DNA from 2 places in the Micromonospora sp. NPDC007208 genome. Region 2 is predicted to be linked to the other one. Evidence: predicted binding sites of a transcription regulator. Region 2 holds the regulator's gene; the other holds the start of a gene.
The links. The regulator HrcA, encoded in region 2, represses chaperone genes, less so after heat shock. The targets are predictions, from matches to a motif close to GGTTNGCACNCTCNNNNNGAGNGTGCNAACC.
Positions count from the first base shown of each region.

Region 1: the regulator HrcA is predicted to act here: its motif matches at 2,617-2,647, upstream of groL (chaperonin GroEL).

Region 1 is NZ_JBIAFG010000026.1:59,525-63,824, reverse strand. Features, by position in the region: gene ACFYL6_RS32175 (GNAT family N-acetyltransferase) at 1-416, shown strand, start outside; gene ACFYL6_RS32170 (hypothetical protein) at 495-743, shown strand; gene groL (chaperonin GroEL) at 800-2,422, opposite strand; gene ACFYL6_RS32160 (hypothetical protein) at 2,695-3,744, opposite strand; gene ACFYL6_RS32155 (cold-shock protein) at 4,022-4,225, opposite strand.
Region 2 is NZ_JBIAFG010000007.1:240,234-244,533, reverse strand. Features, by position in the region: gene hemW (radical SAM family heme chaperone HemW) at 1-808, shown strand, start outside; gene ACFYL6_RS17275 (DUF4870 domain-containing protein) at 875-1,501, opposite strand; gene hrcA (heat-inducible transcriptional repressor HrcA) at 1,727-2,749, shown strand; gene dnaJ (molecular chaperone DnaJ) at 2,825-3,970, shown strand; gene ACFYL6_RS17260 (16S rRNA (uracil(1498)-N(3))-methyltransferase) at 3,972-4,300, shown strand, end outside.

The sequences.
Region 1 (4,300 bases), on a different contig from region 2:
GCCGGCTGGCCGACCAGGGCGTCACCGTACGCCGGGCGGAGCCAGCGGACCTGCCGGCGCTGACGGCGTTCGCCCGGTCCACCTTCGGGGGCACGTGGGATGGCGAGTTGGCCGGGTCGGTGGGGCGCGCCGACGCCGGTTGCCACCTGGCGGAGCGGGACGGCGAGGTGCTGGGCTTCGCCGCGTACGGGTCGTCCCGGCCGAGTTGGTTCGGGCCGATGGGCACCGCGCCGGCCGCGGAGGGGTCGGGCATCGGTGGGGTGCTGTTGCGGCGCTGCCTGCGCGACCAGCGGGCGGCGGGGCTGGACCGGGCACAGATTGGCTGGGTGGGACCGGTGCCGTTCTACTCGGGCAGCGCGGGTGCGCGGATCGAGCGGGTGTTCTTTTTGTACCGGCGAACCCTACCGATGGCGTAACCGGGGCAAACAGGACATAGATCCATTCGCCCGCATCGGCCATCGACGCCCCCTACCGTTTCGGTAGAGGAGGCAGCCATGACCACGGATGACAACCAGACCGAGGACGGCCCGCCGATCACCTGGAAACCGGTGGGTGAACTCCCCGGCCAACTGCCGTTCGACCGGCTCGACTACGGCGACGCGGAGCAACTGGCCGAGATGACCACCAACGGTGAGCCGTCGGTGGCCGAGGAGCCGCAGGAGATGGTGGACGCGCCGATCCAACTGCTTCCGCCGTACAACCGGGCACAGAAACGGCGCAACCAGCGCCCACTACCGACCTGACGACGAACGGGGCGGACCGCGTCAGCGGCCCGCCCCGTTCGGTGTCGGAACTGGACTCAGAAGTCCATGTCCCCGCCACCCGGGCCAGCCGGGGCAGCTGGGGTCTTCTCCGGCTTGTCCGCGACAACGGCCTCGGTGGTGAGGAAGAGCGCCGCGATGGAAGCGGCGTTCTGCAGCGCCGAGCGCGTCACCTTGGCCGGGTCGATGATGCCCGCGGCCAGCAGGTCGACGTACTCGCCGTTGGCGGCGTTCAGACCGTGACCCGCTTCGAGGTTACGGACCTTCTCCACCACGACGCCGCCCTCGAGGCCGGCGTTGACGGCGATCTGCCGCAGCGGGGCGTCCAGCGCGACCTTGACGATGTTCGCACCGGTCGCCTCGTCGCCGACCAGGTCGAGCTTGTCGAAGGCGGTCTTGCCGGCCTGAACCAGCGCGACGCCACCACCCGGGACGATGCCCTCCTCGACGGCGGCCTTCGCGTTGCGAACGGCGTCCTCGATGCGGTGCTTGCGCTCCTTGAGCTCGACCTCGGTGGCCGCGCCGACCTTGATCACCGCAACGCCGCCGGCCAGCTTGGCCAGCCGCTCCTGCAGCTTCTCCCGGTCGTAGTCGGAGTCGCTCTTGTCGATCTCGGCCCGGATCTGGTTGACCCGGCCCTGGATCTGCTCGGCGTCACCGGCACCGTCGACGATGGTGGTCTCGTCCTTGGTCACCACGACCTTGCGGGCGCGGCCCAGCATGTCGAGGCTGGCGGCGTCGAGCTTGAGGCCGACCTCCTCGCTGATGACCTGACCACCGGCGAGGATGGCGATGTCGGTCAGCATGGCCTTGCGGCGGTCACCGAAGCCCGGCGCCTTGACGGCGACCGACTTGAAGGTGCCACGGACCTTGTTGACCACCAGGGTGGCGAGGGCCTCGCCCTCCAGGTCCTCGGCGATGATCAGCAGCGGCTTGCCCGACTGCATGACCTTCTCCAGGATCGGGAGCAGGTCCTTCACCGACGAGATCTTGCTGTTGGCGATCAGGATGTACGGGTCGTCGAAGACGGCCTCCATACGCTCCGGGTCGGTCATGAAGTAGGCCGAGATGTAGCCCTTGTCGAAGCGCATACCCTCGGTGAGCTCCAGCTCCAGCCCGAAGGTGTTGCTCTCCTCGACGGTGATGACGCCTTCCTTGCCGACCTTGTCCATCGCCTCGGCGATGATCTCGCCGACGGTGCTGTCGCCAGCGGAGATGGAGGCGGTGGAGGCGATCTGCTCCTTGGTCTCGACGTCCTTGGCGAGCTTGGACAGCTCCTCCGAGACGCTCGCGACCGCAGCCTCGATGCCCCGCTTCAGGGCCATCGGGTTGGCGCCAGCGGCCACGTTGCGCAGGCCCTCGCGAACCAGGGCCTGGGCCAGGACGGTCGCCGTCGTCGTGCCGTCACCGGCAACGTCGTCGGTCTTCTTGGCGACCTCCTTGACCAGCTCAGCGCCGATCTTCTCGTACGGGTCCTCGAGCTCGATCTCCTTGGCGATGCTCACACCATCGTTGGTGATGGTGGGGGCACCCCACTTCTTCTCGAGCACGACGTTGCGGCCCTTCGGGCCGAGGGTCACCTTTACGGCGTCGGCGAGCTGGTTCATGCCCCGCTCGAGGCCGCGGCGAGCCTCTTCGTCGAAAGCGATCATCTTGGCCATACGGCGTTGTCCTCCTGGACACTCACGGGCCACCCGAGATGTGTGCCCCGGATGGGCCGCCTGGTGTGCGCACCTAGGGACGTCGCCACCTGGCGACGACGACGTCCTTCGGCCGGGCCGGATAGCCCGCGACGACCGGCCATGTGCTGCCCCGGTGTCTCCACACCGGTGCAACCTGGCCCCACCGTCCCGACCGTTGGCACTCACGGTATGCGAGTGCCAATGACTTGTTTAGCACTCTCCCCTGCCGAGTGCAAGCACGATGGGGCCGCTCAGCCGAGTTCCGCGGCCAGTCCGGGAGTGTTCACCGGCGCCTCATGGGCGCGCTGCTCGGCGTATGTCACCAACAGACCGACCAACTGGGCGAGGTGGGCCGGCAGGGCCAACACGGCGGTGATCCCGATCACCACCACCGCCCCGGCCGCGGTACCCGGCGACGCGAACGGATCCGTACCGAACGCCGGGGTGCCCACCCCCTCCAGCGAGCTGGAGACCACACTGACGACGATCACCGCCAGCGCCACCAGGGCCACCCGACCGAGCAGCAGGCCCAGCCGGTCGTGGAACATCCGGAACGAGCGACCGATCGGGTTGTGGCGTTCGAAGAGGTAGACCGGGCCGGCCATGCTCAGCGCGAACGCCAGATAGATGGCCGGCAGCACGCAGAAACAGACACCGACGCCGATGAGCAGGCTGATCAACAGGGTCCAGCCCCACAGCCCGAGCGCGCGACGAAGGCCGTAACGCAGCGCCGACTCCAGGCTGGCCGGCTGGCCGGCGGCCTGCCGGGTGATCACCCAGCTGCCCGAGGCCCACCCGACGGCCTGCACCACGCCCACCAACAGACTGCCGCCGACCAGGACGAGAAGGAGGCTCCCCAGCTCGGCGGCGAAGTTGTCCGGGAGCACGGGGCTCGGATTCGACTCGGCCTGGGCGGCCCACTTCGCCGACGGGTCCACCCCGAGGGCGATCACCGAGAGCACCGCCGCCGGCAACACCTGGGTGAGCAGCATGATCGGCACCAACTGTCGCCAGCCCCGACGCAGCGCTCCCCCGCACCGGCCGAACCAGCCGCCGATGCCGGCGCCGGGCGGCGTGACCAGGGCGTCGTTCGGGTCGAACCCGTAACCCGGCGGGTACCAGCCAACCGGCTGCCCCGGATACCACGGCTGCCCGCCATAGGGGCCCGACCCGGGCGGGTAACCCCCGGTGGGCGGGAACGCCCAGCCCTGCGGCGGCGGAGACGCACCCCAGGCGCCCTGCGCGGGATCCCAGCCAGGCGGCGGACCGGCCTGACCGGCGGGCGGACCAGCCGGATGCATGCCCGGCCCCCAACCAGGCGGCGGACCGGCCTGACCGGCGGGCGGACCAGCCGGATGCGCGCCCGGCCCCCAACCAGGCGGCGGACCGGCGTGGCCAGGGTCGCCGACGGGCGAGGACGGGTCGGACGGGTCCGGCTCCCCCGACCCGGGGGACGGAGTGGGCGGGGGTGGCTGGTCGGTCATGAACGCTCCTCGGCATCGGCTGGAACGGTTCACGATCTTCCCGGCTACGCGCCCCTGCCGCAGCCCCGAATCACGGGCCGATCGGCCAGGAAGCTCAGCCGATGACGCGTACGTGCTCTGCCTGCGGACCCTTCTGGCCCTGGGCAACCTCGAACTCGACCCGCTGACCGTCGTCCAGCGCCTTGTAACCGTCCATTTCGATCGCGGAGAAGTGGACGAACACGTCCTGACCGCCGTCGACGGCGATGAAGCCGTAGCCCTTTTCGGCGTTGAACCACTTCACGGTGCCCTGTGCCACGGTGCACTTCCCTCACTCTGCGCGGTCTTGCCTGACCCGGCGCACGGCGCGGCCGGGCGCCCCGACCACCGACTC
Region 2 (4,300 bases):
GAAGCTGCTGCGGGCCGCCGGCTACACCCGGGTCTCGCTGGGCATGCAGTCCGCCTCCCCGGGGGTGCTGGCGATCCTGGACCGCAAACACAGCGCCGGCCGGGCCACCGCCGCCGCCCTGGAGGCGCGCGACGCCGGGTTCGAGCACGTCAACCTGGACCTGATCTACGGCACCCCGGGGGAGCGGGCGGAGGACTTCGCCGCCTCGCTGGAGCAGGTCGTCGCCGCCGGCGTGGACCACGTCAGCGCGTACGCCCTGATCGTCGAGGACGGCACCCGGCTCGCCGCCCGGATGCGGCGCGGCGAGCTGGCGTACCCCAGTGACGACGTGGCCGCGGACCGCTACCTGGCTGCGGAGGCCGCGCTCGACGCGGCCGGGCTCTCCTGGTACGAGGTCTCCAACTGGGCCCGCACCGAGGAGGCCCGCTGCCGGCACAACCTGCTCTACTGGACCGGCGCGGACTGGTGGGGGCTGGGGCCGGGGGCGCACAGCCACGTCGGCGGGGTGCGCTGGTGGAACGTCAAACACCCCTCGGCGTACGCCCAGCGGCTGGCCGCCGGCGCGTCTCCCGGTCTGGCCCGGGAGGTGCTCACGGTCGACGAGGCGCACATGGAGGACGTGATGCTCCGGCTGCGGCTGGCCAGCGGCCTCCCGCTGGCGGTGCTCGACGCCACCGGCCGGGCCGGCGCCGAGCGGGCGCTGGCCGGCGGCCTGCTGGCCGCCGACGAGTACGCCGCCGGCCGGGCGGTGCTCACCCTGCGCGGGCGGTTGCTCGCCGACGCCGTCGTCCGCGATCTGCTGCCCTGAGCGGCCCGCCGCCCCTGGACGGGGGCGGCGGTGGTCCGGACCGGCCGGGGGAGCGGCCGGCCCGGTTCACTTGATGAAGTTGGCAGTCATCGGGTAGCGGTACGGGGTGCCCTCGTTGGCCTTGATGCCGGCGATGATCCCGAACAGGATCTGGATCACCACGACGGCGATGCTGGGCAGGAAGAGCAGGCACCAGCTCACGAAGAGCAGCACGAACGCGATGATCGACCAGAGGATCTGGAAGTTCAGGGCGGCGAGGGCGTGCGCCCGCACGGTCGGCGACTGCTGGCCCCGGGCCAGGTAGGCGATGAGCGGGGCGACGAAGCCCAGCGGACCGAAGCTGACCAGCGCGCCGAGGGCGCCGCCGAAGTGCGCGACCAGCGCCCAGGTCTTGTCCTCGTTGTTGGCGTAGCCGCCGCCGGGGCCGCCGTAGGCCCCACCGGCCGGGTAGCCGCCGGGTGGCGGATAGCCCCCGGGCGGGGGATAGCCGCCTGCCGGAGGGTAGCCGCCCGACGGCGGTTGGTCACCGGTGGGCGGTGGATAGCCACCGGCCGGGGGATACCCGGCCGGGCCGGGCGCCCCGGACAGTGGTGCGGTGGGTGGCTCGGCCGACGGGAACGGGCCCGGCGAGGTGGGCTCCGGCGGGTAGTTGCCGGAGTCGCCCGATCCGGGAGGGCGAGGAGGTTCAGTCATGGATGTCACGGTAGGGGCCGGTGGCAACGCCGCACCAGAGCGACACCGCCTGGCGGTGCGGGCCGATCGGCCCAGCGGGGTGGCGCGGGCCGCACCGACGGGTGGCCGTTGATCATCGCGTCGGCGGGCCCGCCGACGTAGACTGGCACTCGTTACAGTCGAGTGCCAGGACGGCCCGGCCGGCCCGCAGGGCCGGCGGCCGACGTGCGACAGGAGGTGCGGAGGATGGGTCTCGACGACCGGAAACTCGCCGTGCTCCGCGCCATCGTCGAGGACTACGTCTCCACCCAGGAGCCGGTCGGCAGCAAGGCGCTGGTCGAGCGGCACCAGCTCGGGGTCTCCCCGGCCACGGTCCGCAACGACATGGCCGTGCTGGAGGAGGAGGGCTACATCCGGCAGCCGCACACCAGTGCCGGCCGGGTGCCCACCGACCGCGGCTACCGCCTCTTCGTCGACCGGTTGTCCCGGGTCAAGCCGCTCAGCCCGGCCGAGCGCCGGGCCATCGAGCGCTTCCTGGTCGGCGCGGTCGACCTCGACGACGTGGTGCACCGCACGGTGCGGTTGCTCGCCCAACTGACCCGGCAGGTCGCCGTCGTGCAGTACCCGAGCCTGGCCCGCTCCTCGGTGCGTCACCTGGAGCTGGTGCCGATCTCCACCACCCGGCTGATGCTCGTCATGATCGCCGACACCGGGCGGGTGGAGCAGCGACTCGTGGAGCTGCCCGGGCCGGTGCCCGCCGACGACGTCACCGACCTGCGCCGACTGATCAACGAGAAGCTCGCCAACGCCCGGCTGTCCGAGACGCCACCGCTGGTGCAGGCGCTGGTGGAGGAAGCGCCGACCGGGCTACGTCCGACCATGACCACGCTCGCCACCGTCCTGCTGGAGACGCTTGTCGAACGGCACGAGGAACGGATCGCGCTCGCCGGCACCGCGAACCTCACCCGGGGCGGCCTACTCGACTTCCAGGGCTCGCTGCGGCCGATCCTCGAGGCGCTGGAGGAGGAGGTCGTGCTGCTCAAGCTCATCGGTGAGACCGAGCCGAGCACGACCCGGGTGCTGATCGGCGACGAGAACGAGTTCGACAACCTGCGCGCCGCCTCGGTGGTCAGCACCGGGTACGGCCCGGGCACCACCATCGTGGGCGGCCTGGGGGTGCTGGGGCCCACCCGGATGGACTACCCCGGCAACATCGCCACGGTGCGCGCCGTGGCACGCTACGTGGGCGAGTTGCTGGCCCAGAACTGATTGGTCAGGGCCGACGCGGCCGGCTGCGGCCGCCGACCGGCGCAACGCGAGACGAACATGAGGACACGGAACGCAGTGGCCAGGGACTACTACGGCATTCTCGGTGTGAGCCGGGAAGCCTCCGATGACGAGATCAAGCGCGCCTACCGCAAGCTGGCGCGCCAGTTCCACCCGGACGTCAATCCGGACCCGGAGGCTCAGGAGAAGTTCAAGGACATCAACGCCGCGTACGAGGTCCTCTCGGACGACCGGAAGCGGCAGATCGTCGACCTGGGTGGCGACCCGCTCGCCCCGGGTGGCGGCGGCGCCGGGGGCCCGGGCGGCCCCGGAGGCGCCGGCCCGTTCGTCGGTTTCCAGGACATCATGGACGCGTTCTTCGGCGGCGCGGGCGGTGGCGCCCGTGGCCCACGGCCGCGTACCCGCCCGGGCGCGGACGCGATCCTGCGGCTCGAACTCGACCTGCACGAGACGGCGTTCGGCGTCGAGGCCCCGATCACCGTCGACACCGCAGTGCTCTGCACCACCTGCTCCGGCGCCGGCACGGCCGCCGGCACGCACCTGGCGACCTGCGAGGCGTGCGGCGGTCGGGGCGAGGTGCAGTCGGTGCAGCGCACCTTCCTCGGCCAGGTGGTCTCCGCCCGGCCGTGCACCGTGTGCCAGGGCTACGGCACCACCATCCCGCACCCCTGCCCCACCTGCGCCGGCGACGGCCGGGTGCGGACCCGCCGCTCGCTGACCGTCAAGATCCCGGCCGGCGTCGAGGACGGCATGCGGATCCGGCTGGCCCAGCAGGGCGAGGTGGGCCCCGGCGGCGGCACCGCCGGTGACCTCTACGTGGAGATCCACGAGCGCCCGCACGACGTGTACTCCCGCAAGGGCGACGACCTGCACTGCCGGGTCACCGTGCCGATGACGGCGGCGGCGCTGGGCACCCGGCTGACCATCAAGACGCTGGACAGCGAGGAGACCGTCGACGTCAAGGCCGGCACCCAGCCGGCCAGCACGCTGCGACTGCGCGCCCGGGGCGTGCCGCACCTGCGCGGCACCGGCCGGGGCGACCTCTACGTGCACCTGGACGTGCGGACGCCGACCAAGCTCGACCCGGACCAGGAGAAGATGCTGCGCGACTTCGCCAAGACCCGTGGTGAGGAGGTCGCCGAGTTATCCAAGCAGGGCGGCTTCTTCTCCCGGATGCGCGACGCGTTCAACGGGCACGCCTGAGGTGTCCGCACCGCTGTTCCTGGTCGAGGCGCTGCCCACCGGCGACGCGCTGACCCTGGACGGCCCGGAGGGGCACCACGCCGCCACCGTGCAACGACTGCGCGTCGGCGAGGAGCTGCTGCTCGCCGACGGGCGGGGTGGCACGGCCGCCGCCGTGGTCACGGCCGTCGGCCGGGGCAGCCTGGAGGTCACCATCACCTCCCGGGGGTACGCGGACGCGCCGGTCCCCCGGATCGCGGTCGTGCAGGGCATCGCCAAGGGCGACCGGGGCGAGCTGGCCGTGCAGGCGATGACCGAGGTCGGGGTGGACGAGATCGTGCCCTGGGCCGC